3 regions of the Sideroxydans lithotrophicus ES-1 genome follow, and region 3 is predicted to be linked to each of the others. Evidence: predicted binding sites of a transcription regulator. Region 3 holds the regulator's gene; each other region holds the start of a gene.
The links. The regulator sigma-54, encoded in region 3, starts transcription at its own class of promoters, with help from an activator protein. The targets are predictions, from matches to a motif close to TGGCACNNTTCCTGCT.

Region 1 (4,172 bases), 510 kb from region 3:
CGCCTTCTTGCCTGCGGCTGTATTGGGGGTGCTGTTCGCCAGCAAGATCAAGCAGTACTTGTTTGCACCGGTGCCCGTGGCGCTGGCATTCATCATCGGGGGCGTGATCATCCTGTGGGCGGAGAAGCGCAAGCACAAGATCGCATTTGAGACCGTGGGCGATATGACCTGGCAGGAGGCGCTGAAGGTAGGCTGTGCGCAGACGCTGGCGCTGATTCCCGGTACCTCGCGTTCGGGCGCGACCATCATCGGTGGTTTGTTCTTCGGCTTGTCGCGCAAGGCGGCGACAGAATTTTCGTTCTTCCTCGCTATCCCTACGCTGTTTGGCGCAACGGTCTACGAGGTGGTGAAATACCGCCATCTGTTCCACTCGGACGATCTCGGCATGTTTGTGATGGGTAGCGTCTTTTCGTTCATCAGCGCCTTCCTCTGCGTGCGCTGGCTGCTGCGCTATATCAGCAGGCACGACTTCACGGTGTTCGCCTGGTATCGCATCGCCTTTGGCCTGATCGTGATCGCGACCCACTACAGCGGGATGGTGAACTGGTCGGCAGCCTGAAAATAAAAGGCCCGCATTTGCGGGCCTGATTCAAACAAGGACGGGCCTCAGCTTTGTTCCCAGGGTAATCCGGCCATGCGCCATCCATTCAGCGAATTGCGCTGGTTGCGCGGGCTCTTGTCTCCTTCGAAACCTTCCAGAACGTTGTAGCAATCGGTATAACCTGCCTGAGTGGCAACCATGGCCGCGTTATGCGAGCGGTGCCCGCTGCGGCACAGGAACATGACTAGTGACTCCTTATTGACTTGCTGCTCCAACGCGGCAAGAAAGTTCGTGTTTTGCTTCATGCCGGGGTAGGTCGCCCATTCGATCTCCACTGCGCCCGGGACGCGCCCGACCCAATCGATCTCTGCACGGGTACGCACGTCGACCAGTTTCGCACCGGGTGCCGACCGCATCAATTCGTTTGCCTCTGCGGGTGTCAGGGCACCTTCATAAGGCAGGTTCAGTTCCTTCGCACGCTGCTGCGCGACATTCAGGATCTCGGTGATCTTTCCCATAACTTTTACCCGTGTTTAACCTTTAACATGCAAGTGATATGCTGCACATCACGGTTGCATACTATCCCAACAGTAATGAAAAATCACACTCACGGCCACACTCACGATAAATCTGCCGCCTTTGAACCCGCGCATCCGGTGCGCTTCGCTGCTGCGCGCAAAAGTACCTGGGTAAGCATCTTCATCAACCTCGGTTTGACGATCATTCAAGTGCTGGCGGGTTTCTTCGGCAAGTCGCAATCGTTGATGGCCGATGGTCTGCACTCCCTTGCCGACCTGCTGTCGGATGTGCTGGTGCTGTTCGCCAACCGCCATGGCAACAAGCATGCCGATGCCAATCATCCCTATGGTCACGCACGCATCGAGACTGCCGCTTCGCTGATCCTGGGAACCAGCTTGGCCGCTTTGGGTATCGGACTGCTGATCGCGGCCGGAATGCGCCTGCAGCATCCCGAACAGGTTCAGGCCGTTCACCCCCTTACACTATGGGTTGCGATCATCGCGCTGGCCGCGAAGGAAGGCATGTTTCGCTACATGCTGGCCGTCGCGCAGCGCGTGCGTTCGCAGATGCTGGTGGCAAACGCCTGGCACGCGCGTTCCGATGCCGCCTCTTCACTGGTGGTGATCATCGGCATCGTCGGCAATCTGCTCGGCTACACTTTCCTCGACCTGGTTGCTGCCGCGGTGGTGGGGGTGATGATCGCCTATATGGGCATCCAGTTCGCGCGGGATGCCTTATCTGAATTGATCGACACGGGCCTGGACGAGGAGACGGTGCGGGCCATTCGCAATACCCTGAAAGCCGTACCCGGCGTGATCGGTCTGCATGAGCTGCGCACGCGCAAGATGGCCGACAATGCGCTGGTGGATGCGCACATCATCGTGGAACCCAAGATCAGCGTGTCGGAAGGGCATTACATCGCCGAAGCAGCGCGCATCGCCGTTTTGAAAGGCCACCAGGTGATGGATGTGATGGTTCATATCGATTCGGAGGATGATGCGAAGGCGCGTCCCAATGTCCACCTGCCGCAGCGGCATCTGCTGCTTGCGCATCTTGGCAGCCGGCTGGGCGCACCCCTGCCACCCTCAGCACGCGTCGTGCTGCATTATTTGGGCGGCAAGGTGGAAGCCGAACTTCTGTTCGATAGCCAGATCGATCTTGAGGCGCTGCGCGATAAATGCCGCACCATCACCGCCAGCGACCCCTATTTCTCCAGCATCCAGCTTTATCAGGGGTGCGCACCAAAGTAGTGCGTTTTGGCTCCGCAACGCCCCACTCGGGGGCGTGCATTGCATTCCCACCCATTTGGAGAATATGGCACAATGCGCCCCCTACAGGGTTTCACGTGCTGGCACATTTTCTGCTGCGCCACGCTTGTTTCACTAATTAAGTTTCGTTTCAAAAATCGCAGCGTCTTAAATTTTCTTGGGAGATTCGAGTATGTCTAAAACAGCCGCCGACGTTCTGAAGTTAGTCAAGGAACAAGGCATTAAATTCGTGGATTTCCGTTTCACCGACACCAAGGGCAAGGAACAGCACGTAGGCGTGCCCGTTTCCGCCTTTAACGCAGACAAGTTTACCGAAGGCCACGCATTCGACGGCTCTTCCATCGCCGGCTGGAAAGGCATTCAGGCTTCCGACATGCTGTTGATGCCGGATCCAGATTCCTGCTACATCGACCCGTTCTTCGACGAACCCACCATTGTGTTGACCTGCGACGTGATCGAGCCGACCGACGGCAAGGGCTATGACCGCGACCCGCGTTCCATCGCCAAGCGCGCTGAAGCCTACCTGAAATCCTCCGGCATTGGCGACACCGCTTACTTCGGTCCAGAACCCGAATTCTTCATTTTCGATTCCGTGCACTGGAACATCGACATGTCCGGCTGCTCCGTCAAGATCGGCTCCGAAGAAGGTGCCTGGGCAACCGGCCACGAGTTCGAAGGCGGCAACACCGGCCATCGTCCTTCCGTCAAGGGCGGTTATTTCCCCGTCCCGCCCGTAGACAGCCTGAACGACATCCGCGCAGCCATGGTGCTGGCGCTGGAAGAGATCGGCATCCCCGTCGAAGTGCATCACCACGAAGTGGCAACCGCCGGCCAGTGCGAAATCGGCACCGTGTTCAACACGCTGACCAAGCGCGCTGACTGGACACAAGCCCTGAAATACGTGGTGCAGAACGTTGCACACCAGTACGGCAAGACCGCGACCTTCATGCCCAAGCCCATCGTTGGCGACAACGGTTCCGGCATGCACGTGCACCAGTCCATCTGGAAAGGCGGCAAGAACCTGTTCGCAGGCAACGGCTATGCCGGTCTGTCCGAGACCGCGCTGTTCTACATTGGCGGTATCATCAAGCACGCCAAGGCATTGAACGCGATCACCAACCCCGGCACCAACTCCTATAAGCGTCTGGTTCCGCACTACGAAGCACCAGTCAAACTGGCTTATTCCGCCAAGAACCGTTCCGCCTCGATCCGTATCCCCCACGTGCAAAGCGACAAGGCCCGCCGGATCGAGACTCGCTTCCCGGACCCTTCCGCCAACCCGTACATGTGCTTCGCTGCGCTGATGATGGCCGGTCTGGACGGCATCCAGAACAAGATCCACCCTGGAGATCCCGCAGACAAGAACCTGTACGACCTGCCGCCGGAAGAAGATGCAAAGATCCCAACCGTGTGTGCTTCGCTGGATGAAGCCTTGGCCGCTCTGGACAAGGACCGCGAGTTCCTGACCCGCGGTGGCGTGTTCTCCAACGACTTCATCGACGCTTACATTGAGCTGAAGATGGGCGAAGTGAACCGCATCCGCATGACGACCCACCCGGTCGAGTTCGACATGTACTACAGCCTGTAAGCGTTACATGGCTTAACGAACGGGGCCTTTCAGGCCCCGTTTCTATTTCGGTGCCGGTCTTCTCATCGCACCTGCCTTGACCTATACTGCCCGCATCGTTATCTGGATACGATCATGAAATCACGTTCCCTGCTCGTTCTGTGTTGTTCGATGCTCTTCTGTGCCGGTGCCTACGCCGATATCTACAAGCGCGTTGACGAAAACGGTCACGTCACTTATTCCAGCATTCCCCTCAAGGGCGCCAGGAAACTTCACC
Region 2 (4,172 bases), 800 kb from region 3:
CGACACCCGCAGCAGCGATCATGCGCCGCACACTGTTCGCCGCGGTCACTGCCTGGTAAGGCAGACTACCATCGGACTGCGTGCTGCCGATGACGATCGCATCGCCGTTATTGAAAGTGATGGGCGAACCGATGATCTCGAAGCAGGTGTCCGCCACCGTGAAGTCGAGATCGTCCCCCGCCGCACCGCAACTGCCGCTGCCACCGGCCGGATTCACCCGGTAGCGCCCACCATCCCGGCTCGGCATGAACTCGACATATGACGAACCGGCCGGAGCAGGCAAGCGCACACTGTTGGGCACTGCCGTGTGCAGATCGCGCGCCAGCCTGCGCAAAGCGGTATCCGCAATGTCGGTCATCTCGGCACGGCGCGAGCTGTCCATATAGCCCTGCACCGGCGAGCGCAGGAATATCGCCACCATGCCGCCGATGATGCCGGTGATGACGATCACGATGATCATCTCGACCAGCGTAAAACCGCGATGTAATCCTGGATATGAGCTCATCAGTTCCCTGCTCTGTAGCCTGTCACGTCTATCGTGGCCCCGGTCGGGTCGGCGACAGTAACGGTAACCATCACTCCACTGCCAGCAGTGATCGCCGTTCCGCCCAATGTGGAGATTGGCGTCACAGCGACGCCGGCGATGTTGTAGCTGCCCAGCCCTGCCACAGTCGCATTGGTAGAAAAGTCCTTGATGCCCGTCGTAGTGCTATAGCCGTTATAGTCACATACGGAACTTGCGCCGGTACGTGCCGCATTCGCTCCCAGCGTTCCGGCACATGCAACACCGGACAAATCCTGCAATTTGATCTCTTCCAGCATCGACTCGCCAATCGCCAACGCCTGTTTTTGAATGAGCGGGTCTGCGCTGTGCCTTGTCACCTGATTCATCACCAGCAAGATGCCCACCAGCGCCACACTGATGATGACGATGAACATGATAAGTTCGACGAGGCTGATGCCGCGCTGAAGCAGGGTCGATGTCTTAGTGTACATAGCCGGTCTCTGCTTCGATATGTATTGTAGTCCCGCCTGCAACCACTGACACAGCTGCATTGGGAACCGGCTGGCCAAGCGCATTGAAAGTGACCGTCACCGGTGAAACAGATACGCTGTTCGAGACTGCGCAATTGACATTGCCCCCCGTCAACTCGGCGCCGCAATTTGAGTCTGCCGCTGAAGAGATATTCACACTGACGTTGCGATGCTGAGCAATGGCGGTCTTTTGTCCAAAACGCAATGCTGCCGCGACTTGATCGGCCGCACCGCGCGCCTGAAATGCATTGCTATCGAACAAACGAGGCACTGCGACCGCAGCGAGGATGCCCATGATGACCAGGGTGGTGATCAACTCCGTCAGCGTAAAGCCGAATTGGACTTTCATGCGCGGGCAAAATGGCCGCACGCCTGCGCTGGCGCCGAACAAGTATTCGGCACTCAGTTTGATCACTTCGATTTGACCTGCACTTGAACGCATGTCTCAATGTTTTATTAAAAATTGGGTTTATGCAGATGCAAATTGCAACAGCACCTTAAACCGAAAAAACAGAGGGGGCCGAAGCCCCCATTCTGTTAATTGCCAAGCTCGATTATCACTCTCTACGAGGGGTCCGAGGATGGCAATTCAAGCCAAGTACCTGTTACTACTCTAAAGGGGGCAGATTCGAGCACCCCTTTTAGCTTGGCTCAACATATTCAAATCGCAGGAACATATGCAACTGCAGATGCTGAAGCAAGAGAAGTGTCAGTTACAGTACAGTTCGGAACTGTTCCAGTTACAGTATAGCCAGATGGGAAAGCACCACCCTGCATCAAGGGGCCAAGGGTGGAACAGGCCACACCCGAAGTCGCCATCGATGAGGCATAAGATGTGCTGGATGCGCCCATTGAACGAGCGGCATAATTCACTGAACCCGCAGAAGACAAACCGCCAGCCACACCTTTAACTGCTGCCAATTTTGCATCTGAACTCAAGTCCACAAACTTAGGCAGCGCTGTCGCAGCCAGAATGCCCAGAATCACGATCACCACGATCAGCTCGATCAGCGTAAAACCTTGTTGTTTCTTCATATCAATCTCTCCTAATTGTTTGAGGCCGCAGCCCCGTTTCGCTTGCTCCAAACACCTTGCTCGGTGCCGCAGCACCCAGCCGTGAACAAGCTCATGCACAATGTAGCTAGAATCGTGCCAGAATGCAACCAGAAATTCTCCTTACAGCAATGGGTTAGCGCTGAATTTTAATAAAACAATGACGATTGCCCGACATTAATGTCCAAACCAGAACAACAGGATCACCAAAACGTAAAGGCTTCCGAATACCAGCAGGATGCCTGCTTGCTGGCTATATTTGAAAACGTATTCATCCATGCCCGAGCGCTGCATTTCCATGGGCTTCAGGGCGCGGCGCATCGATACCCAGCGGTTCGCCCCCTGTTCGAAATTGCGCAACAAACTGGGACGCAATAACAGGAACAGACTGATCGCCACCGCGAACATTGCGCCCGTCAAGGCACTCAATGTCAGCGCATCCAGCAATCCGCTCACCAGCTGAACTGGCATTTTGAATGAGCGCGCCAACCCGCCGATCATCTCCGGCCTGTCCATACGCACCGCAAAGAAGTAAAGAATGTAGAGTGCGCCCAGCAACATGAGCGCGCCGCTGGCGCGGCGATGGCGGTAAAAGAAGGGATCAAGCGCGACCGTGCGTTCCAGCGATTGGTCCAGGTGGCGGGTAGACACCCAGCGGTTGAGCAGGCTGTTCGTTCGTTGCAGGCTCTGCGGCCGCAACAGCAGCAACGCGCCAGCAACCATACCGGCAAGACTGCCAACGATCAGGAAGATGACGAAACATTGCAGCAACCAGGATTGGATAAACTGGTTCATATCAAGATCCTTTTCCAAGAGCGGCTGGCCCAAAGCATATCGAAAGATGTGCACACTTCGATTTGTTCAACACAAACCTGTTCCACTTGCATCAGTCCAGCCAATGATAGGGCTCGGTCGGCTCGAACAGCGTCGTAGTGATTTCCTTGCCAGCTCCCGGGCGCCCGAGGATTTGATCATACCCCAGTCGAACATGGAAACGAATCCACCTCCTGCCGTCCTTACCTGGTATGAAATTGTCGGCAATATTTACAGTGTAGATTAATTCATGCGATTTCAGGTCGAACATCCAATGTCCCGGCGAGACCATCTGCGGGGTGGGATCGAAGAACTCTCCCGCGTAATTGCGCGGCTTTTTTTGCAACCAATTGATCGGGTTGTCGGTGGCAAGGGCAGACAGCTCCTTTTCATTGGCCGCACCGCGCGTTTGCAGCGCACTGTAGCGCAATACCAATGCACTTTGCACCGCACTTGCCACTTGCTCCATGGCCGTCTTCTCGGCCTGCTCCTGATAATAGGGAATGCGGCTGAGAAATACCGCCGCCATGATCGCCACGATGGAAATGACGACGATGAGTTCAAGCAAGGTGAAACCCCTACAGCGCGAAGTACCGAGTACAGAGTGCCGAGGCTTACGCTCCCCACTCAGCACTCCGAACTCAGCGTTCAGCACCGGCTTTATCATCGGTGCAACGCCGCCTTGCCCAGATCCCACATCGGCAGGAAGATGCCAAGCGCAAGGATCAGCACCAGAACACCAAGCAGCACGATCATGATGGGTTCGATATTGGAGCTCAGGGTCTTGATCTCGTATTCCACTTCGCGTTCGTACATGCCGGCGATCTCGAACATGAGGCCGTCCATATCGCCCGTCTCTTCGCCCACGGCGATCATTTGCAGCACGGTTGGGTTGAACACACCGGTTGCCGTCGCTGTGCGCAAGATGCTTTCGCCGCGCTCCACGCCATCGCGCATCTGTTCGACACGGCTGCGCATGAATTCGTTATCCACCACCAGCGCCACCGAATTAAGCCCCTGCACGATGGGAATGCCACTCTTGAATGATAGCGCCAAGCTGCGGGCAAAACGTGCCAGCGTCGCTTTCATGATGATTCGCCCGGCGATCGGGATATGGAACTTGTAGCGGTCCCATTTGTAACGTCCATCCACGCTACTGATCCATGACCGGAATGCGACCACTGCACCGACCAGCACCGCCAGCAAGATCGGCCAATAATGCACCATGAAGCCGGAGAAACCCATCAGAATCCTGGTCATCAACGGCAACT
Region 3 (4,172 bases):
CCGCGCTGCTGCAGCACGAAATTGCGTGCGGCGGCTTCCACCAGCACGGCGAGGTTGCGGCCCGCCATCACCGGGAGCTCCACCTTGCTGATCTTGATTCCCAGGATCTCCTCGACGCCGGAGGTGGGCAGGCGCTCCAGCTTGGACAGGTCGTCGAAGGGCGGGCGATACAGATGGACGATCAGTTTCAGGCTCTTCTTGCGGCGCACCGCCGTCTCGCCGAACATGGTGCGGATATTGAGCATGCCCAAGCCGCGCACTTCGAGGAAATCGCGCAGCAGGTCAGGGCAGCGGCCTTCCAGCGTTTCCGGCGAGATGCGGTACAGCTCGGTGATGTCGTCCGCCACCAGGCCGCTGCCGCGCGTGATGAGTTCCAGCGCCAGTTCGCTCTTGCCCACGCCGCTGTCGCCGGTGATCATCACCCCGACGCCGAGCACATCGAGGAACACGCCGTGGCGTGTGGTGGAATCGGCCAGTCCCTTGACGATGTAGTGGCGGATCATCCACATCAGTTGCACGCTGCCCAGCGGCGAGCGGAACAGCGGGGTGTGGGTGCGGTTGGCGAAATCCAGCAGGCCCTTCGGTATCTCGGTTTCCCCAGCCACGATCAGGCACAGCGGTTCGCCTTCTTCCAGCTGGGTCAGCGCGGTGGCCAGCTCCGCCGGAGAAAGCGCGTGCAGATAATCCAGTTCGGTGCTGCTCAGTACCTGCACCCAGTTCGGGTGGATCAGGTTCATGTGGCCGATCAGGCCGCGGTTGGAGGCGTTGACGACTTCGCTTTCCAGCACGCGATCCGTGCCTTTTTCGCCGCCCACCCAGACGAGGCTCAGGCGTTCCTGCTTGTCTTCGAAGAGTTGCTGGATATTGACCTGGGCCATTACAGATACCTCTTAAAAATCCAAAGTTTCGTCGTCATGCCGCGTTGCGCGCGAAAAATCTTGCTTACATATACCAACATATGCGGCGCTACGATTTGTCGCGCGCGCCTTGCCTGACTTAGAAATTTGAATTTTAAGAGGCATCTGTTGCATCTATCCTTGCCAGTCGGCGAACAGCTTCTGGATCGCGACCGGATCATCGGTGGCCTGCAGTTGGTCGCGGAAGGTCTTGTCGCAGAACATCTGCGCCAGTTCGCCCAGCAGTTGCAGATGCAGGTCGGTTGCCCGTTCCGGAACGAGCAGTACAAAAATGAAATTCACCGGCAATCCGTCCGGTGCGTCGAAGGGGATGGGGTTCTGCATCTTGACGAAGGCTGCCGCCGCATCGCGCAAACCCTTCACGCGACCGTGCGGGATGGCCACGCCCTGGCCCAATCCGGTGGAACCCAGCTTCTCGCGCGCGAACAGGCTGTCGAACACCTGGCTGCGGGCGATGCCCAACGTATTTTCGAACAACAGGCCGACGCGCTCGAACACCCGCTTCTTGCTGGCCGATTCGTTATCCAGCAGCACGCATTCCGGGGTCAGGATCTTACTGATTAGACTCATGCTGATTCACCATTGCGAAAAAACAGGGCAACCACTTCTGATTGCCCTGTGTTGTTTCATTCTGCAGCGCTGTGCTTGCCGGATTCGTCGTGGCGGCGTGCAGTGTGTTTTTCCTTGTGTTTCAGCACCTGGCGGTCCAGCGAATCGACCAATGCATCGATCGCGGTATACAGGTTGCTGTCTTCCGTCTCGGCGAAGATGTTCTTGCCGGAAACGTGGACGTTGGCCTCGGCCTTCTGCACCAGCTTGTCCACCGACAGGATCACGTTGATGTCGATCACGTTGTCGAAATGACGTTTGACCTTGTCCAGTTTGCTGAGCACATGCTCGCGGATGGCCGGGGTGATTTCGAGATGACGTCCTGTGAGGTTGAGGTTCATGGCCTGCTCCTTATGGTTAGAGTGATTTACGAAGATTTACCGGAAGGATGTTCATGCCCTCGCGGTATTTTGCCACGGTACGGCGGGCGACCAATATGCCCTGCTGTGCCAGGATTTCGGACATGCGACTGTCGGTGAGGGGGTGCTTGGCATCCTCCTCGCTGACCAGTTGCTTGATGAGTGCGCGGATGGCGGTGGAGGAGCACGCGCCGCCTGCTTCGGTGGCCAGACCGCTGCCGAAGAAGTACTTGAATTCGTAGATGCCGCGCGGGGTGAGCATGAACTTCTGCGTAGTCACGCGCGAAATGGTGGACTCGTGCAACTCGAGCTGTTCGGCGATCTCGCGCAGCACCAGCGGGCGCATGGCGATGTCGCCGTGCTCGAAGAACTGGCGCTGGCGCTCGACGATGGCCTGCGACACGCGCAGGATGGTCTCGAAGCGCTGCTGCAGGTTCTTGATGAACCAGCGCGCTTCCTGCAATTGGCCGGCCATCTCCTGCGCGTTCTTCTCGTTGCGCTGCTGCAGGATGTTGGCATACACCTGATTGATGCGCAGGCGCGGCATGGCCTCCGGATTCAGGCGTGCGCGCCAGATGCCGCCGTGGCGTTCCACCAGCACATCCGGCACCACATAGTCTGCCGCACGATGCTCGAAAGCAGATCCGGGTTTGGGTTGCAGATGCACGATCAGGTCCTGGGCGCAGCGCAGGGCATCGTCATCGCAGCGCAGGGTCTTTTTCAGTTTGCTGAAGTCGCGGGCGGCCAGCAGATCCAGATATTGGCTGACGATGGTCAAAGCCAGGTCCCGGCCCGGCACATCTTCAGGCATGTCGCGCAGTTGCAGCGCCAGGCATTCGCTCAGGTTGCGCGCACCGATGCCGGGGGCATCCAGATGCTGCAGCTGCACCAGCGCCGTTTCCAGGTCGTCCAGGGTGATATCCAGTTCCGGCGGCAGCAGCTCGACGATCTCTTCCAGCGGCTGCGACAGGTAGGCGTTCTCGTCCAGCGCATCGATGAGCAGGCCGACGATCTTTTTGTCGCGCGGATCCATCTGGCTCATGTTCAATTCCCAGAGCAAGTGCTCACGCATGCTGGGTTTTTCGGCAGCGACCTCCGAATAGCCGTCGTCCTCGTCATCCGGGCTGGAAGCGGAGGTCGATGAGAACGAGGGTTCCGGCCATTCGTTGCTGTCGTTGCGTGATTCCGCTTCGGCGGGCTCGCTGCTTTCGGCACTGCTGGATGGGGCGGGGGTATCGGTGCTGCTGTTGCCGCTGTAGGTCTGGTTGGTATTGTCGTCCTCGCGTTCGAGGAAAGGATTCTCGTCCAGCAGGCGCGCAGTCTCCTGATTGATCTCCAGCGTCGAGAGTTGCAGCAGCTTGATAGCCTGCTGCAACTGCGGCGTCAGCATCAGTTGTTGGGATTGTCTGAGTTGGAGAGAGTGTTTCATTACTGGTTTTGGCGTGTGTGCGGCGCTATCTTATAACTTGAAGTGCTCGCCCAGATACACCTTCCTCACGCCCTCATTATAGATGATTTCCTCGGGCTTGCCTTCGGCCATCACCGAGCCGGCATTGATGATGTAGGCGCGGTCGCAGATGCCCAGCGTCTCGCGCACGTTATGGTCGGTGATCAGCACGCCGATGCCACGCTCTTTGAGGAAGCGGATGATCTTCTGGATATCCAGCACGGCAATGGGGTCGACCCCGGCAAAAGGCTCATCAAGCAGGATGAAGCGCGGGTCGGTGGCCAGCGAACGGGCGATCTCGACGCGGCGGCGTTCGCCGCCGGACAGGCTGATGGCGGGATTGTCGCGGATATGGGTGATGTGCAGGTCGTTCAGCAATGCCTCCAGTCGTGCGTCCATCTCGGCGGGGGCATAGCCCTGCAATTCGAGCACTGCCTTGATGTTTTCGGTCACGGTCAGGCGGCGGAAGATGGAGGCCTCCTGCGGCAGGTAGGCCAGCCCGAGGCGCGCGCGGCGATGGATGGGCAAATGGGTGATGTCCTGGTCGTCGATGAAGATCTCGCCGCCATCGGCGGCGACGAGGCCGACGATCATGTAGAAGCTGGTGGTCTTGCCTGCGCCGTTCGGGCCCAGTAGTCCCACCACTTCGCCGCTCTTCACGGACAGCGAGACATCCTGCACCACGGTGCGGGCGCGATAACGTTTTTTCAGCGAGACGGTTCTGAGTTCGCTCATGGTTTTTGCTTTGAAAGGGTTGGGCTGGTCTGGATGGTGAGTGGCGCTGCCGAGCCGCTGGCCGGCTCTTTGGCCTTGGGCTGGATCACTGCGTGCGCTCGCCCT

Region 1: a site for sigma-54 is predicted at 2,410-2,425, ahead of glnA (type I glutamate--ammonia ligase). Genes of this name have one in related genera too.
Region 2: a site for sigma-54 is predicted at 2,175-2,190, ahead of SLIT_RS16355 (type II secretion system protein). Genes of this name have one in related genera too.

What each region holds. Positions count from the first base shown of each region.
Region 1 is NC_013959.1:2,934,731-2,938,902, forward strand. Features, by position in the region: gene SLIT_RS14570 (undecaprenyl-diphosphate phosphatase) at 1-559, shown strand, start outside; gene SLIT_RS14575 (rhodanese-like domain-containing protein) at 607-1,059, opposite strand; gene SLIT_RS14580 (cation diffusion facilitator family transporter) at 1,135-2,310, shown strand; gene glnA (type I glutamate--ammonia ligase) at 2,501-3,916, shown strand; gene SLIT_RS14590 (DUF4124 domain-containing protein) at 4,031-4,172, shown strand, end outside.
Region 2 is NC_013959.1:2,643,496-2,647,667, forward strand. Features, by position in the region: gene SLIT_RS15405 (PulJ/GspJ family protein) at 1-505, opposite strand, end outside; gene SLIT_RS13000 (type IV pilus modification PilV family protein) at 505-996, opposite strand; gene SLIT_RS15410 (pilus assembly FimT family protein) at 986-1,477, opposite strand; gene SLIT_RS16355 (type II secretion system protein) at 1,696-2,070, opposite strand; gene SLIT_RS13015 (hypothetical protein) at 2,266-2,883, opposite strand; gene SLIT_RS15420 (type II secretion system protein) at 2,975-3,568, opposite strand; gene SLIT_RS13025 (type II secretion system F family protein) at 3,565-4,172, opposite strand, start outside.
Region 3 is NC_013959.1:437,858-442,029, forward strand. Features, by position in the region: gene hprK (HPr(Ser) kinase/phosphatase) at 1-878, opposite strand, end outside; gene SLIT_RS02160 (PTS sugar transporter subunit IIA) at 1,032-1,487, opposite strand; gene hpf (ribosome hibernation-promoting factor, HPF/YfiA family) at 1,544-1,867, opposite strand; gene SLIT_RS02170 (RNA polymerase factor sigma-54) at 1,884-3,314, opposite strand; gene lptB (LPS export ABC transporter ATP-binding protein) at 3,345-4,067, opposite strand; gene lptA (lipopolysaccharide transport periplasmic protein LptA) at 4,064-4,172, opposite strand, start outside.